2 regions of the Alteribacillus sp. JSM 102045 genome follow, and region 2 is predicted to be linked to the other one. Evidence: a T-box and tRNA genes for the amino acid it is inferred to sense, from the RefSeq annotation. Region 2 holds a T-box; the other holds one or more tRNA genes.
The links. A T-box is a leader RNA that pairs with one kind of tRNA and senses whether it is charged. The one in region 2 lies ahead of pheS (phenylalanine--tRNA ligase subunit alpha), so its partner is inferred to be a tRNA-Phe.

Region 1 (8,812 bases), on a different contig from region 2:
AGCTTACTTCATACGGCTCTTCTAACGTCACTTCTACAAACCTGTCATTTAACACATTAACATTGTCTTCTCCAGCTTTATCAATAATGTCTTCTTCTATTTGCACTGGCTGGCCGACAATGTGACTAATTTCGCTTCGTTCCTCCGGTAAGTCTTCTGTGACAGAAATATTTCTGTCCGCTAAGGTTTCTCTCACCGTCGCCTGAGCTCTGACATTTACATCGCTGGAGTTTCTTTTTTCAATTAGTTGATATAAAAGAAAAGTATTAAGGAGAAGAAAAGTGATAATAAAGATCGTTTTCGTTCTATTCCAATCCACTTTAACCCTCCTTTGTTTCCGTTGTGCCGTCAGGTTCAATAGGATACCAGGAACCGTCGTATTTCACATACCAGCTGGGCTCAAATTGAATCACTAGACTCTCCGTTTTTTCCATTTTGTAGCCTACACGTATATTTTCGATTTGTTCCGGGTCAAACTGCTCCTCTGCAAATTCTAATACTTGTTCACCAGAAGCAAGCTCTATCGACCCGCTTGTATCAATTGGACTGTCATCTAATTGAAACAAAGGTCTAGAAAATTGTGAAACCTGCCCTCCGGTTCTAGATACATTTATAGAAGCAAGATCCCGCCCACGTGATTCAAATACCGGCAGTCCCGAGACAATCATACGATATACTGCACTTTCTTCTAGACTGCTCCTCTGCCAATCATAAAGACGATAAGTATCAGTCCATCCTCCGCGGGAATTTATAAAATCAAACGTTGTCTCGACTACGTGATTTTGAGAATCTTGTACATTTTCACTGTATATCGGATTAACGTAATTTAAATAATCTCCATTGTCTTCTAAACTCATCATTCGATTTCCATCTGTAAAAGAGGCCTCTCGATTATCCTGACGATACTGCTTTACATAATCAGAATCATTAAACAACAATGTTAGAAAATCGTTGTAGTTCATCTCAGAAGAGGTGTCAGAAAGGGTATTATAAGTCACCGTTTCTTCTGGTAAATATATAGTTTTTGGTATCACTGAATTGTCCTCTAACTCATGTGAAAAAACCGGTGAAAATTCATCCATTTGATGAATATACAAATCCCTGAAATCAGACATACTGAAATTTGTTTCTCCTTCTAAGACAACAGGATCTTCATAAGAAACAAATTTTACTTGAAGGTTTTCACTGTCTCCACCTTCATCGATCAATACAATTCGATCAACGGAATCAATCGATAAATATGGGGTATCGTCTTCAAAATTCATCATGTCATTCAGTACTTCTCCAGGAATGGGTGTTGGAAAAATTAATTCGGCGGCATGATCCCCTTCATATAACTCCCCTGCTTCGAAGTCCTGATTTAAAGTAATATTTTCAAAACGAGAATCAAGAAAATCGTTATAAAACCTAGAAAACAAACGCTGGGTGCCGTCTAATCCTGTTTGTCTCGCTCCATTTCGAAAGACGATCTGGTCGGGCCAGATTACATCTTCAATGCTTAATTCTTCTCCCATCTCAATATCGCTTGGCAGATAGTCAGACTCATCTAAAAATGCATAATTCGGCTGAAAGGTCCACAGCTGCCATGTCAAAATAACACTAATAGCCACTAATACCGATAAGGTCCAGGATTTTATACGTTCCATCATTCACCAACACCCGCTTTTTTGTTAACGGAGTAAGGAAGTGTTACGGATATCGTTGTCCCTTTTTTCCACTCACTATCTACCGTTATATATCCGCCATGAGACTGTACCAGTTCTTTAGCTATAGCTAATCCTAAGCCGGTTCCGCCAAGGTTTCGAGCTCTTGCTTTATCCACCCTGTAGAATCGATCAAATATTTTGGCTTGATTTTCTTTTGGTATACCCACACCTTCATCCGTTATTTCAATGTCTACTGCTTGAGAACGAGTAATCATTTGAATGGTGATCATACCACCATCCGGTGAATATTTCACTGCATTCGAAATAATATTATCGAACACTTGAGTCATTTTATCTTTATCCATATTCACATAAACAGAATGAAATGGAATGTCTTTGGAAAATTCTATGTCTTTGTCCTTAGTCATCATTTCAAACCGTTCAGCTATCTGCCGTAAAAGCTCACCTATGTCTGTCGTTTCAAAGGTAAGCTGCAGATCATTACTATCCATTTTCGATAATTGCAGTAAATCATTTACAAGCCGTATCATTCGCTCTGTTTCATTTTGGGTCACTTTTAAAAAGCGGGGACCTAAGTTTTCATCTTCCATAGCCCCGTCTTCTAATGCTTCTAAATAACTTCTCATCGTAGTTAATGGTGTGCGCAGTTCATGAGAAACATTTGCTACAAATTCGCGTCGTTCTCTTTCAATTTTCTCCTGTTCTGTTACATCATGAAGAACTGTAATAAGACCATTTACCGGTCCCTCTTCATTACGAATAACCGAAAAATTAGCTTCTAATAAAAACTCTTCTTTTTCATCACTAAAATCAAGCAATATAGAATCAGTGTAGTCATATAAATCACTTGGTGTCAGAGTTTCAGATAGACGGAGCACTTCTGGAAGAGAAGATCCCATAATACCGGTGCTGTCTACATTTAAAAGCTGCTCCGCGCGTTTGTTCATTAAAATGATACGACCTAGCTCATCCGTTGCGATAACTCCGTCCGTCATATGAGCTAATACAGAACTTAATTTTTTCCGTTCTCCTTCTGTCGTTGCGCGAGCATCCTTTAAACTGAGCGTGAGAGCATTAAACGACTCCGCAAGCTGCCCGATTTCGTCTTGTCCATAGACATGCACACGGCGGGAAAAATCTCCCTCTCCCATCACTTTTGCTTGTTTTTTCATATCCACAATGGGACGGGTTATCGTTTGTGATAATAATATTCCAAGCACCGCTGTTATAACCAAAGCAATGATAGTTCCCGTTAATAGAATGTTATTGATCTCTTCCATTTCTGTATAAATGTTTTCCATGGAAGCTTCAATGTATATTGCTCCAATTATTTCTCCGTCTGCTTCAACCGGTTGAGCAATAACTTGGATTCTATCACCCGTTTCTGGGTCTCTCAGAATAGGGCTGTCTTCCTGTCCAAGCAGTGCACGTTCCACCCTCACTTTAGTACTTTGCTGCCCTACGATGTTTTGATCATTCCAATTTGATGTACCAAGCACTTCCTGGTTTGGACCAATCACTTGTACTTCAGATTGTTCTATGGAAAAGAATTCCTTCAGCAGATCTTCTATATCGTCTTCTAAAGGTTCTTCTTCACTGTCACGATCCCTTGTTATTTCCTGACGAACATTATATTCGAGCAAATCTGCACGTTCTACTAACATGTCATAATGATTATCCTCAAGCTGCGCCTCTAATTCTCCAGTAAAGTATAAGCCGATGACTTGTATAGCTATAAAAATAAGCAGCATAAAAATGGTAATCATTTTGACGTGGATCGATTTAAAAAAATCGATAATTTTCATTACTACTTCTCCTGTTCAGGGTGTTTTAAATAATAACCGACTCCTCGTCTGGTTATGATCCACATTGGGTAACTTGGATTATCTTCTACCTTTTCCCGCAATCGGCGTACTGTAACGTCGACCGTCCGAACATCGCCAAAATAATCGTATCCCCATACGGCTTGAAGCAAATGTTCACGTGTCATTACTTGTCCAATGTGACGGGCTAGATAATGAATAAGTTCAAATTCACGATGAGTTAAATCTACTGGCTCTCCTCGTTTTGACACAAGGTAAGCATCAGGATCTATGGTTAAGTCCCCTACTTCAATTTGCTTTTGTTTTGATTGATTTTCTTCTGGGACTACCTGCAATCTTCTTAAATTTGCTTTTACTCTTGCAATCAATTCTCGTGTGCTGAAAGGCTTTGTGACATAATCATCAGCACCTAGTTCCAAACCAAGCACTTTGTCTATTTCGGCATCTTTTGCGGTTAACATAATAATAGGCATATCAAAATGTTTGCGGATCTCCCGGCATACTTCCATTCCGTCTTTATGAGGAAGCATGATATCGAGCAGTACGATATCGGGATTGAACTGATGCACTTTTTCTACCGCTTCATTTCCATCATAAGCTACATCTACCTGGAATCCCTCTTTTTTTAAGTTGAAGTCTAAAATATCAGCAATTGGCTGTTCATCATCAACTACCAAAATCTTTTCGTCCATCCAATATCCGCTCCATTTCTTTCATAAATTGATTGCTAAAAGAAGCTCTCTATGATGCATCACGTTTACGGCTTGTTTATGATAATTACCTATTACTATTAAGGCTTTTCTTCATGGTGTAAAACTTAACATGTTTCCTGTTTTAATAGTTTGAGAAATGAAAGACAATACAATCCCTTTATATTGTAACACAGCCTGAAAGCAACAGGTTACCACGTTTTTGCTTATCACTTTTTCCATTTTCCGTAATAAAGTTAAAAAAGGTGAAACATTCTATACAAAAAACGCCTGGAATATTTTCCAGACGTGCATGATTGTTTGATGGTGGCTCGAGACGGAATCGAACCGCCGACACGAGGATTTTCAGTCCACTGCTCTACCGACTGAGCTATCGAGCCTTGTTACTGATCGCTTATGTATAGAAAAATGGCGGGCCTGACGGGAATCGAACCCGCGATCTCCTGCGTGACAGGCAGGCATGTTAACCGCTACACCACAGGCCCTTTTTTGAAGAATAAGCTGCTAATCTCTTCGTCAGCTGCTGTCGTTCACTCAGTCACGTACTAGTGTACGCTCCTTCCTTCTCTCCCTTGCTTCCTCGACCTTCTTGCTTCTTCTTCAAAAAAGTCGATTTTGCTCCCAGGCGAATCTATTAACAGCTGTCGCTGAAGAAATTGGTGACCCGTAGGGGATTCGAACCCCTGTTACCGCCGTGAAAGGGCGGTGTCTTAACCACTTGACCAACGGGCCTTTTAAAAATGGTGAGCCATGGAGGATTCGAACCTCCGACCCTCTGATTAAAAGTCAGATGCTCTACCAACTGAGCTAATGGCTCTTATTTTCAAGATGTGCTCATTTACTATATATGCCTTATGTTAAATTTTTTATTTTTGTCCATCACTTCGTGAGACAATAACACTAGTTGGCTTCCTTGACAGCGACAAAAATAATATTACCACGTCAATTTTCGATTTTCAAGGAGTTTTTCAAAAAAATTTTCTTTGTCTGCTTTTCATATAAAAGGCATAAAAAGCAGACAAAGACAGCTCTTTAAACGCCCCAGACACCTCTTACCATATTGGTTTGATTACGGTCCGGGCCTACAGAGAAAATACTTACAGGAATATTGGTTAATTGAGAAACGCGCTCTAAGTAATGACGGGCGTTTTCAGGCAGGTCTTCCAACGATTTTACTCCAGTGATATCTTCATTCCAGCCAGGCATTTCTTCATAAACAGGCTCACATTCAGCCAATACTTTCAAGCTTGCTGGAAACTCTTCAATAATTTCTCCTCGGTATTTATACGCTGTACAAATTTTAACCTTATCTATTCCAGTTAGAACATCAATTGAATTAAGAGATAAGTCTGTTATCCCGCTGACTCTCCGTGCATGACGAACGACCACACTGTCAAACCAGCCTACTCTGCGCGGACGCCCGGTTGTCGTTCCGTATTCATTGCCTACTTCCCGAATTTTGTCCCCGATTTCATCGGTTAATTCAGTTGGAAATGGACCATCTCCTACTCGTGTTGTGTATGCTTTCGATACTCCAACCACGTGATGGATTTTAGAAGGACCTACACCAGAACCAATAGTTACTCCGCCAGCAATAGGATTAGAAGAGGTAACGAATGGATATGTGCCTTGATCGATGTCCAGCATAACCCCTTGAGCTCCTTCAAAAAGAACCCGGCGGCCCGCATCAATAGCGTCATTTAGCACTACAGAAGTGTCGTATACATAATCTGCGAAAAACTGACCATATTCATAATACTCATCAAGGATATCTTCTTTTCTAAATCCTTCTTCTTCATAGATTTTTTCAAGCAGACGATTTTTTTCTTTTAAATTTCTGTCTAGTTTTTCACCAAATTCTTCTTTGTCCAGCAAATCTGATATACGGATTCCTGTTCTAGCTGCTTTATCCATGTAAGCAGGCCCAATACCTTTTCGAGTTGTTCCGATTTTATTCGAACCTTTGTTTTCTTCTTCCACAGCATCTAATTTTACATGATAAGGTAAAATGACATGAGCACGATTGCTAATACGAAGGTTGCTTGTGTCAATTCCGCGTTCATGCAAGTATTTTAATTCCTCGACCAAAGCTTGCGGATCAATCACCATGCCATTCCCAATTACGCAGGTTTTGTTATCGTAAAAAATACCTGAGGGTATGAGATGGAGCTTATATTTTTTACCATTAAAAACGATCGTATGACCAGCGTTGTTACCACCCTGATACCTGGCAACAACCTCTGCATTTTCTGAAAGATAATCTGTAATCTTCCCTTTTCCTTCATCTCCCCATTGAGTCCCAACAATTACAACTGACGACAAATCGTCCACCTCCGGCACCTGATTTAAAAGGCTGCTTTGATAATCAATATCTTTTCTATGTATTTATTGTTATTAGAATAAAACCCTCAAATAGTGTATCAATTCCATTGCGGGAAGTCAATCAAACACGAACATTATCTGCTGAATTTATAAAATATGTTCGTCATAGTGTTTTTAATATAAAAAATCCGGATGAGGAGAAAAAATCCTATCCGGGTTTCATGTTAGGCCCCAGGTGGCGCTTGACTTTCATCATGACGCCTGTCCAAGTTCACAAATTTATTATATTCTTTTATAAAAGCAAGTTCTACATTTCCTACAGGACCATTACGCTGTTTGGCAATGATAATTTCAATAATATTTTGGTTTTCAGCTTCTTGATCATAATAATCTTCTCTGTAAAGAAAAGAAACAATGTCCGCATCCTGCTCGATACTTCCTGATTCACGAAGGTCAGACATCATTGGACGTTTATCCTGCCTGGATTCTACCCCCCGCGAAAGCTGGGAAAGCGCAATGACTGGAACATCCAACTCACGGGCAATCCCCTTCAGACTTCTTGAAATTTCCGAGACTTCCTGCTGACGGTTCTCTCCGCCTTTGGAGCCTGAACCTTGAATAAGCTGCAAATAATCAATTAAGATCATTCCCAGACCCCGTTCTTGCTTAAGTCGTCTGCATTTTGCCTGTATATCATTTACTTTAATTCCTGGAGAATCATCAATATATATACCAGCAGACGACAGACTTCCCATAGCCATCGTCAACTTTTCCCAATCTTCTTCTTCTAGCTGCCCTGTTCTCATTTTTGTCGCGTCGATGTTTCCTTCTGCACAGAGCATCCGTTGAACTAGCTGTGAAGCACCCATTTCCAGACTGAAGATAGCTACATTTTCCGAACTTTTCGTTGCTACATTTTGAGCAATATTAAGAGCAAAGGCTGTCTTCCCCATAGAAGGCCTTGCAGCCACAATAATTAAATCACTCCGCTGAAAACCTGCTGTCATATGATCGAGCTCTGCAAAACCACTTGATATACCAGTAATATCATTCTCGCGATTTTGAAGCATTTCAATATTATCATAGGTTTCAATAAGTACATCTTTAATAGAAACGAACGCTCCTGAACTTCGCTGCTGTGCTACTTCTAGAATAGATCGTTCCGCATCGTTTAAAATAACCTCTACTTCTTCTTCACTCTCATACCCTTCCGATGCAATATCTGTTGCTGCACGTATTAACCGGCGAAGGATAGATTTCTCTTGAACAATTTTACTGTAGTATTCTACATTGGCTGCGGTTGGTACAGCATTAGCAAGATCAGTAAGGTAAGAAATACCTCCTACCTCTTCTAACCACTGATAATCCTGAAGAGCAGATGTGACCGTCACAAGGTCCACCGGACTTCCTTTTTCACCGAGTTCAAGCATGACACGAAAAATCCGCTGATGGGAAACACGATAAAAGTCTTCAGGTGATAAACGCTCTGTCGCTGTAACCAGTGCTTCTCCCTCTAGAAAAACAGCTCCTATAACGGCTTGCTCAGCTTCGATGTTTTGAGGCGGCTTCCGGTCTGTTAACACATCGCTCATAAACTGCCCCTGCCTTTCTCTTACTCTTCTATAACATAAACATCTACCATTGCAGTAACCTGAGGATGAATTTTAATAGGAACTTTCGTTACTCCAAGTGAACGGATGGGATCCTTAAGTTCGATTTTACGTTTATCCACTTTTAAATTCATGCTTTTTAAGGTTTCTGCGATTTGTTTTGTTGAAACAGCGCCAAACAAGCGGCCGCCTTCTCCAGCTTTTGCTTTTATTTCTACTTTGGTGTTTTCCAATTTCTCTTTATATTCTTTTGCTTCTTTAAGCTGCTGTTCTGCTTTTTTATTTTCACTCCCTTTTTTTGCTTCTAGATTTTTAAGGTTTCCTTTTGTCGCTTCCACCGCAAGATTATTTGGAAATAAGTAATTTCTTGCATAACCCTCAGAAACTTTTTTTACTTCCCCTTTTTTTCCTTTTCCTCTTACATCTTGTTTAAAGATTACTTTCATTCTTTTGTTCCTCCCTCCAAATATTCATCTATTGCCTGCATTAGCTTCTCTTCTGCTTCCTCGAGAGAAACATCTTCAAATTGAGTGGCAGCATTGGTTAGATGGCCGCCTCCATTTAAAGCCTCCATTATAAGCTGAACATTTACTTCTCCTAAGGAACGTGCGCTGATGCTCGTTTTGCCATCTTGTCTTTTGGAGATAACAAAAGACCCCTTCACATCATTCATGGTAAGA
Region 2 (8,812 bases):
GACTCTGTGGTCCCAATTTGTGACTTTACGGTCATGAATAATGAAAAGCTTATGATGGCAAAAGCCTGGGATAACCGAATTGGTTGTGCGATTGCTATTGAAGTATTAAAGCGGCTGCAGGGAGAGGATCATGCTAATGAAGTGTACGGTGTCGGAGCTGTACAAGAGGAAGTCGGTCTTCGCGGAGCAAAAACAGCTTCTCATAAAATTAATCCGGACATCGGGTTTGCAGTTGACGTTGGGATTGCTGGTGATACCCCGGGAATCTCTGATAATGAGGCAGCAGCTGAAATCGGCAAAGGACCTCAAATCTTAGTATTCGACCGTTCCATGGTTTCTCATAAAGGTCTTCGCGATTTTGTCACTGATATTGCTGATGAGCACAACATTCCATATCAGTTTGAAGCTATGAGCGGGGGCGGAACAGATGCCGGTTCGATCCACCTTTCTGGTGATGGAGTTCCTTCTCTTGCTGTTACGGTTCCTACTCGTTATATTCATACGCATGCTGCTATTCTACACCGTGATGACTTCGAGCATGCTGTTCAGCTTATTGTTGAAGTGACTAAAAAGCTGGATGCGGACTCAGTAAGATCCATTACGTTTGACTAAAGCGCTGGAATAATGGAAAGAGTGCGTGCCTGCTCTAATACTCAGAAAAGAGCCGTCCTCTAACGGACAGCTCTTTTCTTTTCACTTCAGTTGGTTATTTTAATCCTTCTGCAATTTGAGAAATAACCCGCTCTTTTTCCTGTTCATCCGCCTGGTTCCAAAACACTTCAAATAAAACTCCAAGACCAGGAAGCATTTTTTCTTCTCCCCTTTGAACAGCATCTTGGATCGTTGCTTCTACTTGTTCTTCATTATGACCTGAAACATTCTCTAAAATTGCTGCGCGCAGATTAAAAGACATCCTTATTCCCTCCTATTTATGATAAAATAGTGAATATCAACATATGTCGATATATGTAGTATGAGAAGCTGAAAGAAATATATACTTTTAAGACACATAGTGGAAAGTGAATGGTGTCTTATTTAATATATGAGAAGTTGAAAGTTAGGCAAATAAGGGAAGGGAAGTCATGTGAATAAAATTGAATCCGCGAAAAATCCTTTAGTAAAATTAACGAAAAGGCTCCAAAAAAGAAAACAGAGAGAAAAAGAAGGTTTATTTGTTGTAGAGGGATATCATCTTGTAGAAGAAGTCCTTCAACATGATGTAGAAGTACAAGAAATCATAACTGAAGATCATAAAAATATACCTGCCAATCATGCCGGGGCAAGAGTATCACTTGTCACAGAGCAGGTGATGAAAGAAATGAGCAGTACAGAAACTCCTCAAGGTATACTGGCTGTCTGCCGATTGCCAAAAACACAAGAAGTGATCGTACAGAAGAAAGGCAGTTATTTGTTTATTGACGGCGTCCAGGACCCCGGCAACCTTGGAACAATGATACGAACAGCTGATGCCGTCGGAGTTTCTGCAGTTATTTTAGGGGAAGGAACCGTGGATCCTTATAATGACAAAGTAGTACGAGCAACGCAAGGGTCATTGTTTCACCTCCCCGTGATAAAAGGCGATTTAGAAGAATGGATAAAGGCATGCCGCAATAAGAATATTCCGGTGTTTGGTACATGTGTAACCCAGGGAACTACTCATACTGCCATTGAAGCTCAAGATGGTTTTGCACTTATTGTTGGAAACGAAGGGGCAGGAGTTCAGGAAAAATGGCTGGAACAATCAGACCAGAATATTTATGTTCCTATTTATGGAAATGCTGAGTCATTAAATGTTTCAGTGGCAACCGGAATTTTGCTGTATCATTTAAAGCTCTCCCACTAATCTCTAAGGAAAATAGTCTTGCATAGAAAACAAAAATTTTTTACACTGTTAGGGAAGTATAACTCTTTATTTGTAAACAGCATAAGTAAAACTACGGCAGTCACAAAACGTGAAAACATTTAAAAAATGGAAAAGCTGTGAAGGAAAGTAGTAAATCAGGTACCGCCATACAGGGATGGAATGCCGAAGACTGAAAGCATTCCAATGGAAAGGCTGGTTGAATTCACTCTGGAGCTGGCACTGGATGACAGAAGAATGATACATACTGTTAAGGTGCCCCGGGATATCCGTTATCTGCATGAAGTGAACTGCGGCTGTGCATACCGCAGTTAACAAGGGTGGTACCGCGAACCTTCGTCCCTTTGATAGGACGGGGGTTTTTTTAATACATTAAGACCAGAAGTTAATTATGCGAATGGAAAAAGTATCACTACGAAGGCTTCCGATGTACAGGATGTACTAATGCCGCCGTTGCTACAAGGCGTAGCGTTTTTTAGGCGGTTTCCTTTATGGCGGCAAGCCAAAAAAGAAAGCAGGAGGATTTTATATGATTGAACGGCTTCAAGAACTAGGAAAAGAAGCTTTGCAGGAAATTAAAGAAGCTGACACCGTTAAAGCTTTAGACAATGTCCGTGTGAAATATTTAGGAAAAAAAGGCCCGATTACTGAGGTTCTGCGCGGGATGGGTAAACTTTCCGCAGAAGAGCGCCCGAAAGTTGGTCAAAAAGCAAATGAAATCAGAGAAGAAATTCAAAAAAATATAGAAGCAAAAACCGCTGAACTCGAAGAAATTGCACTAAAAGAAAAACTAAAGGAAGAGAGCATTGACGTAACGCTCCCTGGAAAGGAAATAAAGCGGGGCGCACGTCATCCGTTAACAGCAGTAGTAGAAGAAATTGAAGACATTTTTATTGGATTAGGCTTTCAAGTTACAGAAGGACCGGAAGTAGAAACAGATTATTACAATTTTGAAGCATTGAATCTCCCGCCGGATCATCCGGCCCGTGACATGCAAGATTCTTTTTATGTCACAAATGATATGCTGCTTCGCACGCAAACTTCTCCAGTCCAGGCAAGAACAATGGAAAAGCATAAAGGGCAGGGTCCTGTAAAAATTGTCTGTCCTGGAAAGGTATATCGGCGCGACGATGATGATGCTACGCATTCCCATCAATTTATGCAGATCGAAGGACTGTATGTTGATAAAAATGTTCGTATGAGCGACTTAAAAGGAATACTAGAAGCTTTTGTAAAGAAATATTTTGGACCGGAGAGAAGCATCCGCCTTCGTCCAAGCTTTTTCCCTTTTACGGAGCCTTCTGTAGAAGTTGATGTATCCTGTGGAATCTGCGGAGGAAAGGGCTGCCGGGTGTGTAAAAATTCTGGGTGGATTGAGGTGCTTGGAGCCGGAATGGTTCACCCTAACGTTCTGGAATTCAGCGGTTTTGACTCTAATGAATACAGCGGCTTTGCGTTTGGAATGGGAGTAGAGCGTTTTGCTCTCTTAAAATACGGAATTGATGATATCCGCCACTTCTACACTAATGACATCCGATTCTTAGAACAATTTAAACGGGCTTAAGGAGGCATTCGGTCATGCTTGTATCATATCAATGGTTAAAAGAGTACGTAGATATAGAGGACTTAACAGTAGAAGAAACAGCAGAAAAATTAACGCGCGGCGGGGTGGAAGTCGATGTACTTCATCCGAGAAGTGAAGGAATAAAACAAGTTTTAGTGGGTTATGTGGAAGCTTGTGATCAACACCCAAACGCAGATAAACTCCGTGTTTGTCAAGTGAATACCGGGGAAGAAACATCACAGATTATTTGCGGAGCGCCCAATGTAGCAGCAGGCCAAAAAGTTGCAGTAGCTAAGCCGGGAGCTGTGCTTCCTGGAGGAATGAAAATCAAAAAGACAAAATTAAGAGGTGAGCCGTCTGAAGGGATGATCTGCTCTTTGCAAGAGCTTGGCATTGAACAAAAGCTGGTGGCAAAGGAATTTCTGGATGGCATTTATGTGTTCCCTGAAAATGTGGAAGTCGGATCAGATGCTGTAGAAGAGCTAGGCCTTCGGGATACCGTTTTAGAGCTTGATTTGACTCCGAACCGTGCCGATTGTCTCAGCATGATAGGGATTGCTTACGAAATGGCAGCTCTTTTAGATCGAGAGGTGATAAAGCCGGACTGTTCTTTTTCAGCAGGAGAAAAATCTGCAGCAGAAGAGGTATCTGTTCAGGTAGAAATCCCAGAGGATAATCCATATTATGGAGCCAAAGTAATTCAAAATGTTTCGATTGGGCCTTCTCCGCTCTGGATGCAGAACCGGCTGACAGCGGCAGGAATCCGGCCAATTAACAATGTGGTTGACATTACGAATTATGTACTGCTCGAATACGGTCAGCCGCTGCATGCTTTTGATCTTGATCGTTTCGGATCAAACGAGATTGTAGTAAGACGTGCCGGCGAAGAGGAAACCATCACCACGCTGGATGACGAAATACGCACGCTTTCTGGAGAGCACATGGTTATAACGAACGGAAAAGAACCGACAGCATTAGCTGGTGTGATGGGGGGAGCTTTTTCTGAAGTCCAGGATGACACAACGACTATTCTGCTTGAAGCAGCTTATTTCAATCCTTCCCGTGTTAGGAAAGCATCAAGAGATATGGGACTTCGCAGTGAATCAAGTACTCGTTTTGAAAAAGGAATCGATGCCGGAAGAGTCGAAGAGGCTGCTGCCCGTGCTGCTCATCTGCTTGAACAGTATGCAGCAGGAACTGTGCTTCAGGGCACTGTGGAGGAAGACTTTAGATCGGATGAAAAAAGAGTTATTGAAACCGATACAGAGCAGTTAAATAAATTGTTAGGTATGGACCTTAGTAAAGAAGATATACTTTCTATTTTCCGCCGCCTTCGTTTTGTAGTGGAAACAAATGGAAATCAGATCTCCGTAGAAGTGCCGACACGCCGTCCTGACCTGAAAATTGAAGAAGACCTTGCAGAAGAAGTTGCACGGCTTTATGGTTATGATTACATTCCAACTACACTGCCGGCAGGCGTAACAACTCCTGGTTCTCTAACACAGGAGCAAAACAAACGCAGAAAAATACGCCGTTATCTTGAAGCAAGTGGTTTGCATGAAGCAATCACTTATTCTTTAACAAGCCCAACGAAAGCAAGCCGTTTTTTACTAGAAGAAATACCAGGAACAGTAACGGTTTCCATGCCTATGAGTGAAGAGAGAAGCACAATGCGTACAAGCTTGATTCCTCATCTGCTTGATACCGTCCAATATAACCGCAACCGTCAAATAAATGATGCCTCTTTGTTTGAGCTTGGCTCTGTGTTTATTGGAGAATCAGCTTCACTCACGAAGCAGCCGGAGGAAAAAAAGGTGCTTGCTGCAGCCATAACAGGTATGTGGGAAATTCACCTGTGGCAGGGCGAGAAAAAGAAAGCAGACTTCTTTATCGTAAAAGGAATACTCGAAGGTCTTTTTGAAGAGCTGGGAGTGTTGGACAAAATACAATTTGTACCGTCCTCGAGAAAAGAGCTTCACCCCGGCAGAAGCGCTGATATCGTATTAAATGGCAAGTCTGTCGGGTTTACAGGGCAGGTGCATCCTTCTGTACAAAAAGAATGGGATATTAAAGAAACATATGTTTTTCAATTAGATTTAGATGCGCTGCTTGGAACGGAAACAGAAGACTTATCTTATTCCGTGCTTCCGCGGTATCCTTCTATTTCAAGAGACATTGCGCTTGTTGTAGACCAAAACCTGCCTGCCGGAGACGTTCAAAAGGTAATCGAAGAAGCAGGCGGCGATCTGTTAAAACAGATTACTCTGTTTGACGTATATGAAGGAGAAAACTTAGAAAAGGGCAAAAAATCTTTAGCTTTCTCGCTTGTTTATTTAGATCCAGAAAGAACACTCACGGATGAAGAAGTAACAAAAACACACGAGCATGTTTTATCGCAGCTGACAGAAAAAGTTCAAGCCGTACTGCGTCAATAAATGTAAGGTATCTTTCAAAGGAGCTATCAATCCAGCAAACCTTTCAATAAGCTCTTGTTAGGAGATTTAACGGAACGAATGTCCGCGCCATTTTGTTCTGCCAGAGTGCTCCGGACGGACTTTCTGTAAGCTTGGGAACGCAAACTTGTGTACAAAAGCAGAACATCCTGTGAAAATCAGCTTACGAAACATGGAGCCATCCCTCTAACGTTCTTTTGGAGGGTGGCTTTTTTTATAACTTACCAAAATAAGTAAAGATATTATCGTTTTAGGGAATAACGTTTTGTGCTTTGAAGATGAACCTTAAAAAGATTTCCATTCTAAAATGATTCTGTTATTATAATGGATAGGTATTTTGCAAAGGACAGGGGGCTTATCTGGTGGATGCAGAAAATGAAAAACAACGAACAACCGTTACCATATATGGTCAGCAATACACCATTAAAGGAGATGAATCTCCAAAACACGTGGTAAACGTTGCAGAGCACCTTGACCAGAAAATGAAAGAATTCAAACAATATAATCCTTACTTAGATACCACGAGACTTGCGGTTTTAACAGCTTTAAATGCAGTAGACGAGTATATGAAACTACAAAAAAAGCTAGATAAATTAGAGAAAAGTGAAAGAAAAGAAAGAGATGAGGAACAGGAATAAATGCTTAGTCTATTGATAATATTGATTTTAATTGGAAGCTTTTTCGTTGGGCTGCGGAGAGGCTTTGTTTTACAGTTGATTCATCTAGTCAGTTTTTTTGCAGCATTATTTATTGCATTTTATTTTTACCGTGACCTTGCTGAGTATTTAAGGTTGTGGCTGCCTTATCCAAGAATTTCAAATGACGGGGACGGTATTATACACATGATGATAAAGTCATTTGACATGGAAACCGTGTATTATGCCGGGATATCCTTCTTCTTATTATTTATCGCAGCAAAAATTTTACTGCAAATTTTCGGTTCTATGCTTGATTTTGTATCACATTTGCCAATTTTAAGGACAATAAACAGATGGCTAGGAGGACTGCTGGGGTTTGTAGAGACTTATTTAATTTTGTTTATTTTATTAATTACCGCTGCTTTAATGCCAATCGAGTCTTTGCAAAATGCAATAAGTAATTCCTGGATAGCAAATTTGATAATTAATCATACCCCGTTTTTATCAGAATGGTTAAAAGAATTATGGGTACAAGGGATATAAGTTTAAAAACTTCTCTGATAGAGAAGTTTTTTCGTACGGTATCCTATCCTTGAGAAGAAGGTTTGCACGGAAGGGAGTACAGTAATGAATAAAAAGGAGCTTATTAAAGAATTAGAACGGATTGCAGTGTATATGGAGATTAAAGGAGAAAATTCCTTTAAAGTGTCGGCTTACCGCAAAGCAGCCCAAGCGTTAGAACAGGACGAACGGTCTCTTTCAGAAATTGGTGATCCGGCAGAGTTAACAGGAATCGGGAAAGGCACAGCAGCTATAATAAAAGAACTGCGTGAAACAGGAAAAGCTGAATTGTTGGAAACATTAAAAAAGGATATACCAGATGGGCTGGTACCGCTTTTAAAGCTGCCTGGACTAGGCGGTAAAAAACTTGCAAAATTGTATCAGGAATTAGGTGTTACCGATGCTGATTCGCTAAAGATAGCATGTGAAGAAAAAAAAGTACAAAAACTTGCTGGTTTTGGTGTAAAAACGGAAGAAAAAATAATAGACGCCTTAGAAGAGGCCGGAAGCCGGCCGGAACGTCTGCCGATTAGTTTTATGCTCGATGCTGCAAAAAAACTGGAGACAGAGCTTAATACAATAACCAAAGTAAAACGATATGCCAGAGCTGGAAGTTTACGGCGTATGGAAGAAACCATAAAGGATCTTGACTATATTATGTCTGTAGAAGATGCTGAGGCAGTACGTAAGCAATTGACAGAAATGGAGCTTGTTTCGGAAGTAATAGCGGATGGGCAATCAAAAGTTTCGCTGGAGCTTCACTTTGAGTATCCCATTCAAACAGATTTTAGATTAGTGGAAGAAAAATCGTTTGCCACTACGCTGCATCATTTTACCGGCTCAAAGGAACACAATGTTATTATGCGCCAGCTTGCGAAGGCTCAGGGAGAAAAAGTTAGTGAATATGGAGTGGAAAACCAGGAAACAGGAGAACTCATTACTTTTGATACAGAAGAAGCTTTTTATTCCCATTTTGGTTTGCATTACATTCCGCCCGAAGCAAGACTTGGCAGAAATGAAACGGAAATTTTTCAGAAGCCATACGAAACGGTTTTACGCACGGATATACGCGGTGACCTGCATATGCATACAACCTGGAGTGATGGCGCTGTATCTGTGGAAGAAATGGCAGAGGAAGGCCGTAAACGAGGGTATGAGTGGATGGCCATTACAGATCACTCGAAATTTTTACAAATTGCACACGGTCTTAATGAAGAGAGGGTTCTCCGGCAAATGGAGGAAATACGGCGGGTGAATGAAGAATTTGATGACATTGAGCTGTTTGCTGGTATTGAAATGGATATCAGGCCAAACGCAGTGCTCGATCTGGAAGATAGAGTGCTTCAAGAACTCGATGTAGTTATTGCCTCTATTCATTCTTCTTTTTCTCAAACGGAAGAGGAAATTATGAAACGCTTTGAAGCTGCATTGACAAGCCCCTATGTAAATATTATTGCCCATCCAACCGGAAGATTGATTGGGCGGAGAAAAGGTTATAAAGTGAACGTAGAAAAACTGTTAAAACGAGCTGCAGAGACAGGAACGGCCGTAGAATTAAATGCTATTCCGAACCGCCTGGACCTTGCCTCAGACTGGTTAAGAAAAGCGGAAGAATACGAAACCATGGTGTCGATTAATACAGATGCCCACCATCCTGAAATGCTAGATCATATGGAAATTGGAACAGGAATTGCTAGAAAAGCTCTTTTGAAAAAAGATCAAATTATTAATACGA

Region 1: it has a tRNA-Phe gene. The T-box ahead of pheS (phenylalanine--tRNA ligase subunit alpha) is inferred to sense a tRNA for this amino acid. The anticodon was not compared.

Annotation. Positions count from the first base shown of each region.
Region 1 covers NZ_JBHFQG010000007.1:87,558-96,369, forward strand. The annotation lists gene ACE1TI_RS07145 (two-component system regulatory protein YycI) at 1-319, opposite strand, end outside; gene ACE1TI_RS07150 (YycH family regulatory protein) at 321-1,649, opposite strand; gene walK (cell wall metabolism sensor histidine kinase WalK) at 1,646-3,472, opposite strand; gene yycF (response regulator YycF) at 3,475-4,182, opposite strand; tRNA gene ACE1TI_RS07165 (tRNA-Phe) at 4,505-4,580, opposite strand; tRNA gene ACE1TI_RS07170 (tRNA-Asp) at 4,610-4,685, opposite strand; tRNA gene ACE1TI_RS07175 (tRNA-Glu) at 4,858-4,932, opposite strand; tRNA gene ACE1TI_RS07180 (tRNA-Lys) at 4,942-5,017, opposite strand; gene ACE1TI_RS07185 (adenylosuccinate synthase) at 5,233-6,522, opposite strand; gene dnaB (replicative DNA helicase) at 6,747-8,114, opposite strand; gene rplI (50S ribosomal protein L9) at 8,135-8,578, opposite strand; gene ACE1TI_RS07200 (DHH family phosphoesterase) at 8,575-8,812, opposite strand, start outside.
Region 2 covers NZ_JBHFQG010000043.1:8,974-17,785, reverse strand. The annotation lists gene ACE1TI_RS19080 (M42 family metallopeptidase) at 1-612, shown strand, start outside; gene sspI (small acid-soluble spore protein SspI) at 707-913, opposite strand; gene ACE1TI_RS19070 (TrmH family RNA methyltransferase) at 1,085-1,843, shown strand; T-box leader at 1,972-2,208, shown strand; gene pheS (phenylalanine--tRNA ligase subunit alpha) at 2,391-3,425, shown strand; gene pheT (phenylalanine--tRNA ligase subunit beta) at 3,440-5,860, shown strand; gene zapA (cell division protein ZapA) at 6,241-6,516, shown strand; gene ACE1TI_RS19050 (CvpA family protein) at 6,517-7,059, shown strand; gene polX (DNA polymerase/3'-5' exonuclease PolX) at 7,144-8,812, shown strand, end outside.